DNA from 4 places in the Lysinibacillus sp. NPDC058147 genome. Region 2 is predicted to be linked to each of the others. Evidence: riboswitches for the same ligand, from Rfam matches in the RefSeq annotation. Region 2 holds a riboswitch; each other region holds the start of a gene.
The links. A riboswitch is a leader RNA that binds a small molecule or an ion and turns the genes downstream of it on or off. The one in region 2 is predicted to bind cobalamin.
Positions count from the first base shown of each region.

Region 1: linked by a shared signal. The riboswitch ahead of ACFVT8_RS07945 (ABC transporter substrate-binding protein) and the one ahead of ACFVT8_RS22850 (FecCD family ABC transporter permease) in region 2 are both predicted to bind cobalamin.
Region 3: linked by a shared signal. The riboswitch ahead of ACFVT8_RS03980 ((2Fe-2S) ferredoxin domain-containing protein) and the one ahead of ACFVT8_RS22850 (FecCD family ABC transporter permease) in region 2 are both predicted to bind cobalamin.
Region 4: linked by a shared signal. The riboswitch ahead of nikA (nickel ABC transporter substrate-binding protein) and the one ahead of ACFVT8_RS22850 (FecCD family ABC transporter permease) in region 2 are both predicted to bind cobalamin.

Region 1 covers NZ_JBHVUJ010000002.1:518,714-521,909, reverse strand. Annotated here, with positions in the region: gene ACFVT8_RS07950 (GTP-binding protein) at 1-1,241, opposite strand, end outside; cobalamin riboswitch at 1,421-1,606, shown strand; gene ACFVT8_RS07945 (ABC transporter substrate-binding protein) at 1,774-2,775, shown strand; gene ACFVT8_RS07940 (precorrin-3B methylase) at 2,828-3,196, shown strand, end outside.
Region 2 covers NZ_JBHVUJ010000013.1:29,249-32,444, reverse strand. Annotated here, with positions in the region: gene ACFVT8_RS22855 (heme ABC transporter ATP-binding protein) at 80-874, opposite strand; gene ACFVT8_RS22850 (FecCD family ABC transporter permease) at 880-1,926, opposite strand; cobalamin riboswitch at 2,144-2,336, opposite strand; gene ACFVT8_RS22845 (biotin transporter BioY) at 2,509-3,105, shown strand.
Region 3 covers NZ_JBHVUJ010000001.1:823,587-826,782, reverse strand. Annotated here, with positions in the region: gene cobJ (precorrin-3B C(17)-methyltransferase) at 1-1,071, opposite strand, end outside; gene ACFVT8_RS03980 ((2Fe-2S) ferredoxin domain-containing protein) at 1,076-1,447, opposite strand; cobalamin riboswitch at 1,587-1,770, opposite strand; cobalamin riboswitch at 1,990-2,174, shown strand; gene ACFVT8_RS03975 (energy-coupling factor ABC transporter permease) at 2,488-3,196, shown strand, end outside.
Region 4 covers NZ_JBHVUJ010000004.1:396,344-399,539, reverse strand. Annotated here, with positions in the region: gene nikA (nickel ABC transporter substrate-binding protein) at 1-1,500, opposite strand, end outside; cobalamin riboswitch at 1,789-1,981, opposite strand; gene ACFVT8_RS14670 (DUF1572 family protein) at 2,124-2,660, opposite strand; gene ACFVT8_RS24575 (hypothetical protein) at 2,831-3,196, opposite strand, start outside.

The sequences.
Region 1 (3,196 bases), on a different contig from region 2:
ACCATTGTTGCGATTGTTTCCATATACAAAATCTGTGGTTCGCTAAATGAAATGTCTAGCGAGAAGCGTTTGTTTAGCACGTCGATCAGAACTTCGAGTTGGATGACACCCATAATATGTACATGAATTTCTTGAAATTTTTCATGCCACAGCACACGTAAAGATGGTTCTTCTGCTTCAAGTGTGCGGAAAATTTTTAATACTTCCTTTATATGTTGATCGCCTTCATATTGTACTTTTGCCTGTAAAGTCGGTACTAATTCATAGGGCTTCGGGTTACTTGAATAACCAATGATATCTCCGATGTTTCCCTCGCTAATCCCTTTAACTGCGAAAATCTCTCCAGCTTCTACTTCTTGAGCGGTATCATAACGGCTACCATTGTATAGGCGAATTTCAGTCACTTTTTCTGTTGCATCTCCAAAGAAAAATTCATCTCTCACATGCAATGTGCCCTGCAATGCCTTTAAAAAAGTTAAGCGTTGATGTCCATCATGACGAATTTTAAACACCTCACCTTGGAACGGGGCATCATTAAGAAAATTTGTTTCTGTAAGTAGGGGAAGCTGAGCTAGAAATTCTTTTATCCCAATATCTTTCAAGGCAGAGCCAGAAAAACATAGAAAGGCCTTTTCCTGTTTAACCATTGTTTGTAAATGAGTAAGGGAGCTAGAGCTATCCAATGTCTCATTAAGAAAAGCATCCAGAAGCTGTTCATCACGTTCAGCGATCCACTCCATTATGTGAGTTGATACAAAGTCGGGGCGGAGCGGTTCATCTACGAACAGTACATCCTCAGAGCAATCCTTTTGAAGCTGTGCCATAACGGTTTCAACATCTGCACCTTCACGGTCAATTTTATTGATAAAGAAAAAGGTTGGGACGTGATATTGGCGTAAAAGTTGCCACACTGTTTCGGTATGACCTTGTAGTCCTTCAACTGCACTAACAATTATAATGGCATAATCCATAACCCGAATGGCACGTTCCATTTCCGGCGAGAAATCGACGTGTCCAGGTGTATCAATTAACGTATATGTATCGTTTCCAATCGTCATGCGACCTTGCTCCGCAAAAATCGTAATGCCCCGCTGACGCTCCAGTTCATGGTTGTCTAGAAATGTATCCTGGTGATCCACTCGTCCACGGGCTTGAATACTGTTTGTATGAAAAAGCAACTGCTCAGAAAATGTTGTTTTTCCTGCATCTACGTGTGCGAGTACTCCAATTGTTACATGCATAAAAAATCCTCGTTTCTATTAATTCATTTATCAACATTGTAACAGAATTGGAATGAAAAATATTTCGTTTAAAAATCGTTAGTGTTTATGTCGGAATAGTGTTAATATATTTATGATTATAATTTTTTAATATTTTCGGAGATTGTGAATCTGCTAATCTTTCGATATCAATTACAATTAAATAAAAACGACGTATTGGTGCAAATGATTTTGTCATTTGCTTAAAAGGGAAATCGGTGCAAATCCGATGCTGTCCCGCAACTGTAAATGGGGAGTCTATACGAGATGCCACTGTAGCAACACTATGGGAAGGCGTATAGATGATGAACCTAAGCCAGGATACCTGCCAATATATATTTTTTACTTAAACCACGAGGATGGAGATAGTGAACGGTTGAAGAACCTTTCTTTCGCTATGCTAACCTCTTGGAAACAAGGGGATTTTTTTATGCCCTTTTCTAGAAACCTAACTCGGGAGCAAAGAAGTCTAATGATTTCTTTTTATATATTTAACAACAAAGGAGAAGAGGACATGAAGAAATGGAAGCACGTATGGCTTGTCTTTGTAATAGCATTGATCGCTGTACTAGGCGCGTGTAACGCAAAGGACAAACCAGAATCTGCAGCAAAAGGTGAGAAGGTAGAGCCATCACAAGCTGCAACGACAGAAATAACAATTGAAAATAATGGAACAACACAAGTATATAAAGAAGCACCGAAAAAAGCGATTAGCTTAAATCAACACGTAACAGAAATTATGTTGGCTTTAGGTTTAGAAGATTCAATGGTAGGGACTGCATACTTAGATGATAAAATTTATGAGCCTCTACAAGCTGCCTACGATAAAGTACCTGTATTAGCTGAACAGTATCCCACAAAGGAGCAGGTTATTAATGCTGAGGCAGACTTTTTATACGGTGGTTGGAAAAGTGCCTTTGGAGAGAAAGGTGTCGGTACACCTGAAGAACTTGAGGCATTAGGGATTCACACATATTTACATACTGCCTCAAATATGACGAAACCTACTTTAGATGATATTTTCACAGATATTCGAAATATAGCGAAAATTTTCCGCGTTGAGGATCGTGGTGAAGTTTTAATCGAGAAAATGACAAAAGATGTAGATGAAGTACGTGCAAAATTACCACAAGAAGGGAAAGAACTGCGCGTATTAGTGTTTGATAGTGGTGATAAAGATGTCTTTACTGCTGGACAAAACTTTATGAACGAGCTTGTAACGATGGCTGGCGGTAAAAATATTTTTGGTGATGTTGAATCCGGTTGGACTACGGTATCTAAAGAGGATGTAGTAGAACGAAATCCAGAAGTTGTTGTTGTCGTTGATTACGGTGAAACAACGGCGGGAGAAAAAATAAATTTCTTAAAAAATGATCCAGCCTTAAAAGAAACGGAAGCAGTAAAAAATGAACGATTTGTAATCTTACCGCTTTCTGCTGCGTCAGAAGGAGTTCGTGCTGCAGAAGCCATTCAAGTATTAGCAAAAGGCTTCTATCCTGATAGCTTTAAAAACTAAAAAAATCTGGGCTAGCGTTTTGCTAGCTCCTTTTTCATAAGGAGAAGTATTTATGAACGCATTCCGTACGAATATACCGGACAAAACCTTTGAAAAGCTAAACAGTAATGGAGATTTTACACGTCTTGCCATAAGCCCAGGTATTATTAATAAGCATTACACTCCCTTACAATTTCAAACAATAGCGAAGGTTGTAGGGGAAATAGGTGCAATCAAATACTCAGCCTCTTACAGCATATTATTATCTATTCCAACAGTAGATGTAGCAAATACTATTGAGGAGTTAGAAGAGGCTGGTCTGTATGTGGCAAAGCAAGGGCCGATTGTGTCGATGAAGGCTTGTGACTTTTGTGATGGTGATAAGATGGAGGCAGCACCGATTACTGAACAGCTATATCATTCAATAGAAGGAATAACAGTC
Region 2 (3,196 bases):
CTGGCATATCACTATAATTTATAGTGATAAACAATCCTCTAGATGCATTTATTTAAAAACTTATTTCAATATGTATCAATCATGTAGTTTCTAAAGCTTGCTCCGTGAATTGCTCTGGGATATACATTAAATACGGTTTACCTGTAAGTGGATGTGTTTGTATATCGGCATAAACACCAAATACATCTTGTAATAATGCCGGTGTAAGTACTTCTTCTGGCGTTCCAAAACAAACAATTCGACCTTGCTGTAAAACATAAATTTGATCGCAATACATAGCTGCAATGTTTAAATCATGTATTGCAGCAACAACTGTTAAATGTAAGGTTTGGATTAAATCCATAAGCTGTAATTGATGCTGAATATCTAGATGATTCGTTGGCTCATCTAAAATAAGCACCTGCGCTTGCTGGGCGAGAGCACGAGCAACCATCACACGCTTTTTTTCTCCACCCGAAAGAGAGCTAAAGCTACGTTTCTCTAAATGAGCGATGCCTGTTTGTTTCAGTGCATTTTTTACAATTTGAAAATCTCGTTCTTGATCAAGCTCCAATAGTTTTTTATGAGGTGTTCTCCCCATACTCACTAAATCATGCACTGTAAAATCGAATAAAACTGGTGTTTCTTGACTCACAACTGCTAAATTTCGAGCAATGCTTTTACTCGATTGCTTTAAAATATCCTGTTCATTTAGTAATACTGTTCCACTTTCTGGCTTTAATAAACGATACATATTCTTTAATAGCGTTGACTTCCCACTACCATTAGGACCAATTAGCCCAACAAATTGCTTGTCTTTTATTTGAATACTTACTTCATGTAATATACGTGCATCAGAAATGGAGAATGATACTTGTTTCGCTTCTAATGTCATATGCTTTAATCTCCTTCACCGAATGAATAATTGTTACTACGTAGCAACCAAATAAAAAATGGACCACCGCAAAAAGCCGTGATAATTCCAATTGGCATTTCCTCAGGAGCAATTAAAATTCGAGCAATTGCATCTGCCCAAACTAAGAAAATCCCCCCTAATAATGCACTAATCGGTATGACATATTTATGGTTTGAACCTACAATTAGCCTTACAATATGTGGAATGATTAAGCCGACAAATCCGATTGAGCCACTTACAGCAACAATCACACCCGTTAATAATGAAACTACTAAAATAAGCTGTATACGAAATTGTTGTAAGTTAACTCCTAATGTGACTGCTGCTTCTTCCCCCAGCAGTAATAAATTTAAGCTTCGATAGTGGAGCCATAACAAGGCAAATACTACAATAAAAATAATAGTTGGGATTAAAAGATTACCCCATTTAGCACCAGCTAAGCTTCCTAGCATCCAAAACATGACCGCCTTCATTCCGCCCTCTTGTTTTGACATCATTAAAATAAAGTTTGAAATAGCAGATAAAATAAAAGACACTGCCATCCCTGAAAGTAAAAGTCGAAAGACAGAAATTCTACCTCCAACGCGTGATAAGAAGAAAACTAACCCCATTGCCGTAAGAGAACCTAAAAATGCAGATACAGAAAGTGCATAAGCTCCTAAAAATGAAAAAGCACCTAAAATGATGACGGATGTAGCACCAACCGTCGCTCCAGAAGAAATCCCCAAAATATATGGTTCTGCAATTGAATTACGAACAAGTGCTTGAATGGCTGCTCCAGCAATTGCTAAACCTGCTCCTACAATAGCAGCGAGTAATACTCGCGGAGCTCGTATTTGCCAAATGATAATTTCCTGTGAGCGACTCCAATCTTCTTCTATTGAATTTTGTATTATTGGGATTTTAGAAAGGATCACTTTCCATACATAAAATGGGGTAACAGAAACCGATCCAACCATTATCGCAATTGTCATTGAAATGATAAGTACTAGAAAAAGAGTCATTGAGAGTAGCATAAATTTTTTATTCATATGTTTATTAACTCCTATTATTAAAGATCAATTTTTCCTTGGCGTAATTGTTGTTGCTGCTGTCGTTTACTTTCGGGACAAAAAGAAGCATTGAATGAAGATAAATGAAACAAAAAAGGGTATTCTATGCAAACACGCATAGAAATACCCTTGATAAAACAACATCAGAAAGATTTCCTTCTACTATTGTCCGTAATTGCTTTCATCCACGTGGGCATTACAGGAATTACTAATTGGCAGGTCTCCTGGCTTCGAATCAATGTTACTATGATTGCCTTCCCATCCTAGAACAGTGGCTAAATCATCATAGAACTCCTCTTTACAGTTGCGGGACAGCGTCGGATTTGCACCGACTTCCCTTTTAAGTGACACATTGTACAAGATGTCACACCATTAGCATCGAATATTTAAAATTATGACGATTCTATCATATATTTTAATAGTTAGTCTATAACTAACAATGATTTATCAAGTTAAGTAGGGAAAATCACTTTGTGTTAACTATATATAATTATCAAGTTGACACAAAATCATTATTTTTTTACACTACTATTATCAACATTACTTTTTAGGGGTGAAATAATGACAACAATTGCAGAACATACTCATCACAAATTAAGAACAGTCGATATTGCCTATATTGGACTATTTTCAACATTGATGATGATCGGAGCTAATATTACGTCCATTGTACCTTTCATGATGGTTGGTGGAGTACCTATCACATTGCAAACATTTTTTGCTATTTTAGCAGGGCTTATTCTTGGTAGTAGAAAAGGGGCACTCGCTTGTACTGTTTATATGTGTATCGGTTTAGCAGGTGCACCTGTATTTGCTCGATTCAACGGAGGCTTTGGACAAATAATAAGTCCTACATTTGGTTTTATTGTCTCTTTTATAGTAGCTGCATTTGTCGCGGGGCTTATTGTAGAACGCAGTGGGACGAAGAAAAGCTATGTAGTTGCAGCATTAGTTGCTACAGCTATTAATTATTTACTAGGAACAAATTGGATGTACTTTGCCTATAAGCTATGGGCTAGTGCTACTGATGCTTTCACTTATAAGGTAGCATGGCTTTGGATGATGCCCCCTTTACCAAAAGATATTATTTTAGCTGTATTTGCAGGTATTTTTGCATACCGCCTTCAAAAAGTGTTAAAAATAATTCCAATTAAATAAAGAGATACAAAAACTGTCCAAAAGTATATAGCATACTTAATTGGACAGTTTTTGATTCATCACCAAAATTTGTTGATAACTTTTGCTATGC
Region 3 (3,196 bases), on a different contig from region 2:
AAAAAACTTATTGGCTACCCCAGGGCTAACAGCTAATTCAAAAACAGATTCGACTTTTTGTTGAACGAGCTTAGGCGTTACCTTAAGAGCGCTCGTTCCCTTTACCATTGCAAGAGCTGCTGTCGCCATTTCAAGTGAAGATTTTTTAGGCTTTGATTCTGGTCTGATGGCTAAACTGGGCTTAATACGATTAGCATTAGGATCTGTCGCAAAATCATTACGCGCTGCTCCTGTTTCTTGATTCATCGCCCACGGTTCATTTTCTTCCTTCAGTCGTTGGTGTGGTCGTAACGGTTGTTTTTCCTCACCAAGTGTATATTTACGCTGATAACCACGTGGCGTAATCATTTTATTGTCGTAGAAGAATGTTGTTGAATTCCCGATAATAACTGTCGTTAACATGCCGATATCATGTTCAAGCATTTCTGCTAAAGTAGTCATCGTTATTTCCTGACGGTCACGATACGCGCTTTTCACAAGTCCAACCGGCGTATCTGGCGATCGATATTCCAATAAAATTCGTTGTGCCTCTACTATTTGTCTCGTACGACGCCCACTTTTTGGGTTATAAAGTGCAATAACGAAATCCGCCATAGCTGCCGCTTCCACTCGTTTTGCAATTAAATTCCAAGGTGTTAGGTGATCACTTAAACTGATGGTACAGGCGTCATGCATGATCGGAGCACCTAGTAAACTTGCACACGAATTAATAGCTGAAATACCTGGAACAATTTCTACCTCGATACCAGTTGCTTCTGTCCATCCTAGCTCGATTAATACTTCATACACTAATCCAGCCATTCCATAAACCCCGGCATCTCCACTGGAAATGACCGATACGATACTTCCAGCCTCTGCTTGACGCACCGCTTCCTGTGCACGTGAAACCTCCTCTGTCATACCAGTACTAATAATCGACTTTGCATTAACTAAATCCTGAATAAGTTCAACATAAGTTTTATAGCCTATGATCATATCACTTTGTTGTAGTGCCTCCACAGCACGAGTCGTAATATGTTTAAAGTCTCCAGGGCCAAAGCCAACTACGAAAATCTTACCTTTTTGCGCCATTTTGCTACCCCTCTTTCACCTTTTCAATGCCTTTAATGGCTGTTGTTTGCGCTGTACGCTGTAACGAACCTTCACGCAATGTAAAAACATGCTCATTATGTAACGCTTCATGATTCAAATCTTGTACGAGTGCTCTCGCATGCTCCATTGTCGGCACTCGGTACCAATTCCCTTGAGGATAAGCAATGACAACACAAGCATCCTTACATCTGCCATTACAGCGGGTCCTTGTCGTATGTATTTCTTTATCAAGCGCTAGTAACTGTATTTCATCACGGATTGCCTGTGTAATGTCCTCAGCATCTTTTTTCATACAGCTACTACCATTGCAAATAAAAAGATGTGTTTTCATCCCCTCTAAATTCCAAGTTGTCATAGTTTTTCTCCCCTCATTTGCTTTTTAGGAAAAAGAAAAACCTTTACTCTAGACGAAGAGTAAAGGTTTAGTAGAAGCCAAATAAAAACGAATATATACAGGTACTCGCTCTCGCTTCAACTTCTCCCTCCGAAAAGTTTGCATGCATCATCACATAAGCAGGTTTCCTGACTAAAGCTTCCTTTTACTTTCGCGCCTTCCTAGTTTTCACTAGTGGCATCCGCGATTTCATCAGCTATTACAGTAGCGGGGGCTGTATCGGATTCTCACCGATTTCCCTATTATCTTGAAAATATTCAAGCACTTATGGACGTTTTATATGAATTTATGTAATTAAAAACTGTTTCTATCATAGCTTATTTTTTTAAAATTTCAATATTTCTTTTTTAATTTGTGACAATTTTTTTAAAATTTCATAGAAAAAACGCGATATCCAGTTTATATTTATCTAAATTTTCGATATAGACTATCAATTTAAAATTTTTTCACAAAAAGTATAGCATATATATGGAAATTCGTGTTACACTTTGTCGTGAAATCTCACAACTTCAACTTTTTTCGGTGCGAATTGTTCAGCATTTCGCTTAAAAGGGAAGCCGGTTCAAGTCCGGCGCGGTCCCGCCACTGTACTAGGGAGTTTTATAGAAAATGTCACTGTCCAAAGGATGGGAAGGCCTATAAAACATTGAACTTAAGCCAGGAGACCTGCCGAAAAATATGTGATCGTTTCAACCTACGAGGATGGGTGTGCGGCTTAGCAGATTAGAATTTTATTTGCTTTTTTTAGCTATGCACTTTTCCACTACGGAAAAGTGCTTTTTTTCATTCAGAAGAGATTAGTTCTCAAAGTGGTAGTACAGATATGGTTCCATCCGAGCCAAAAAACCACTGAATGAAAAAAAGCCTCCGGCGGATGTCACGGATTTTGAAAGGAATGAATTGTGCTTGCACAATTCTAAATCCGGACGCAATTACGCCATGGCGAAATTGTATCGCTCGCATACTAATTCGAAAAATTTTAAAGCTAGGAGGAGAGATTTTTGAAATTTTCAGGTTGGAAGCTTAGTTATTTTTTATTGGCCTTTTTATTCGTGCCAAATCGTGCATTTGCAATGCATATTATGGAGGGCTTTTTGCCAATCGAATGGGCGATTTTTTGGTGGGTCATTTCGATTCCATTTATTATTTTAGGATTACGTTCTATTCGTAAAACTATTGATGAAAATCCTGAAACAAAAATGATTTTAGGTCTATCAGGTGCCTTTGCCTTTGTGCTATCAGCCTTAAAAATTCCTTCTGTAACGGGGAGTTGCTCGCATCCAACTGGAGTTGGGCTTGGAACAGTTCTTTTTGGTCCACTAGCAATGAGTGTTATCGGAACAATCGTGTTATTATTCCAAGCTTTACTTTTAGCACATGGTGGGCTTACAACATTAGGTGCAAATACCTTTTCTATGGCAATTATGGGCCCTATTATCGCTTACTATGTATTTAAGGGCTCACAAAAAATGGGACTATCATTTTCCCTCGCTGTCTTTTTAGCAGCAATGCTTGGTGATTTAGGTACATATGTTGTCACTTCTGTACAATTAGCTCTTGCCTTCCCTTCTGAGGTCGGAGGCTTTATGGCTTCATTCACAAAATTTGCTGGTATTTTTGCGTTAACACAAATTCCTCTTGCTATTAGTGAAGGAATTTTAACAGTAATTGTTATGAACTTCCTGAAGAAATACAATGTGAGTGAATTAA
Region 4 (3,196 bases), on a different contig from region 2:
GAATAATGCTTTGTCATGGAACATTGTTAAAATATCTTTATACAATTGAACACGTTCCGCTTCATCCGTACCAATTAATAATTGATGTATTTTGTCATCAATTTGTGCTGCGTTATCTAGGCCTAATTTCGCTTCATAAACGCCATTTGCATTCAGTGTTGCTGATTCGTTTGCGAAGCTATGCGGGTCTGTTGGTGGACCATTAGTACGCCAAAAATTAATATCTACTTGATTATCCATCAATTTTTGGAGCCCTACCATAACATCAGCGCCTTCAAGATTTAGTTGGACGCCTATTTTTGCTAATTCTCCTTGCATTAATTCTGCCATAGGTTTTTGGATGGCATCTGTTGCAATATAGATTAAATCTAGTTTAAGAGGTTGCCCATTTTTAGAACGGATTTTATCACCTTTTTGTAATGTCCAACCTGCTTCATCTAATAACTGCTTGGCTTTTTCTGGACTGAATAGGATTGGTTTCAAATCAATATTGGCATACGGAATAGCATCCCAAAACAGTGTATTGGCAACTTTTTCTGTACCATGGGTAATGCTCTCAACCATTTGTTCTTTATTAATAGCGTATTGAATAGCCTGACGTACTTTTAATTCTGCTAATGGACCAGATTGTGTATTAAATAGCAATGCACGTGTAGATAAAGGTTCAGATATAGCCGTTTTGTATTTACCGCTATCTTTTAAGAAAGTGTAGTTATCTAAGCTAATAATGCCACGGCCATAAATTAAATCTAATTCTTCATTTTCAAATGCCAGTGACATAGATTCTGAATCAGGAATAATTTTCACTTTTACTTTGTCCACCAGTGGCTTTTCACCCCAATAATGTTCGTTGCGGCTAAAAATTGCGGATTCATCTTTTTTGTATTCGGTTAATACCCATGGACCTGTTCCAATCGGAGCTTTTATTCCTTTATTAGTTGCATCTCCCTCAGGGAATCCGTTATCCCCTAAAAAGCGGAATGGTCGAACAAACGCCAGTTCGTTTAATACAGGGTAATATGGTTCATCTAACTGTAAACGAATTGTATAGTCATCTTTTTTCACAACATCTACAATATGATTCACCATCCCCATCCAGGAGTGTGTTTCACGATCTGCTAAAACTGCATTAAAATTACGAATGACATTATCTGCATTAAAGGCTGTCCCATCAGAGTATTTGACATCTTTTCTAAGATGAAATATGTAAGTTTTTTTATCGTTGGAGATTTCCCAACTCTCTGCTAATTTCGGCGATATTGTCCCGTCATCGTTATATTCTACCAATGATTCATACACCATTGCTTGGGCAGTCATTTGGTTTGGTAGATAAGTATGCGGATTTAATGGCCCTATATCTAGTGGCCAGCCAATTGTTATCATTTTTCCTTCGTTATCTTTTGTTGTACTTCCATTACCTTCATTCGAGCTTGAACACCCTGCTAAAATGATTAACATCAGCAATAGAATGAAAGGTAATAAATTCTTTTTGAATAACATTATTTCTGCTCCTGTCTATTTATTGGTGCTAGAAAGACACAAAATACTTCTAATTTAAAACTCATAGCATTCGGGGAACGCCGCTAAAAGTGTAAATTGCGCCGCTAACTAAGCATATGAAGCCGCTAAAACCCGATATTCCGCCGCTAACCTTATTCGCACCTCACTTTGATGTAAACTACTATGTTTAGAAAAAGGCATAAAAAAATCCTTATTCAAATATGAATAAGGATAGAAAAACTCATCATTAAAAGCCTTCCATCCATCTCCCTATCTTTCGTAGCTCTACAATGAATCTAACTACAAGCAGGCATTCTGGCTTATGAATCTTCATTTTGCTTCACCTTCCCAAGTACTTACTCAGTGGTATTTGAAACAAAACTCCTCATTTACAGCTGCGGGACAGCATGGGATTTACACCCATTTTCCTTTTAATTGAGTGAAAAATTATTTCACTCAAACTTGTAATGATAATTATTAAATTTAGTAATAAACATAACATGCTTCAAAGACACACGTCAATTTTATTTTCTGAATATAATAAAGTTTTGAGATATTTAAAGGCTTTATTATAGTATATTCCATCATAAAAGCCATCTCACACTAGTGAGACGGCCCCATTTCTATTGTTGATGTTTTTTTACCATAGACTCTGTAAAAGCCTGAGATTGACCCTTTGGAATACTTAATGTTTGCCAATCAGTGCCCCTTAGTTGCTTTGCGATGTAAACAATTTGACCGACATGTTGTGAGTAGTGGGACATTTGTCTTTCGATAGCATCTATCACGGAATGCTGTTCTCCTCTTATCGTTACAAACCCTTGTAAATCAGCTTCCGTTAATCTTTGTAAAGCATTTAAAAATACTTGCCATCCCTTTTCCCATACTGTTATAACCTCTTCTTTTGTCTGAAGGCTATCAGTAAATTCATCATCACGATTTCTCGTTGCTTTCTCGCCATCTGTCGTTAGAAAGTCAGTCCATCTCGATATCATATTGCCACTAACATGTTTTACGATAACGGCAATGCTATTGGATTCCTCGTTAAAAGCCCAGTGTAGTTGTTCATGATCCAATTGTGAGAGTGTTTTATCACCTTGTTCTTTCACACTTTTAAATCTTTTTTGAACTACATTTAAATACGTTTGCGCTACCGTCATTGTTGAACCCCCATCCTCTTTTCTACTATTTTAATATAGACAGAATGAGATGTGCCAATTTGGTAACTAGTTGGTGACAAAAATTAAGTAATACTTACTAGAGGGTTTTAATCACCACTAATTTCTAAGCCTTCACCAATCGAGCTTTTACAGTCAGTTTATCTTCCACCTTATTTCTTTGCTTTCCATGAATTTAAGTGTGGGATAAATTCTCTTACAAGAGCAACCATTTTTTCTTGTGCTTCCTGTTGATCACCATTTAATTGATAGCCTATTTGATATACATAGCCATTATAATATGTATAAAACTCATTGGCTCTTGTATTCATTTGATAAATGCGCTTGTCTGTATCATTATAATTATAATATACATACGCGAAAAATTTATCTGGTGTCATCGCACGATAATACAAAGGATTCATAAAATTCAAACCTACATTCGTGATTTCCCCTGAAAAGTGCTGACTATCTTCCGTAACGTTATAGTTTCCTAAAGGATTATGATTTACATTTGTTACCGTCAAATTAATATATTG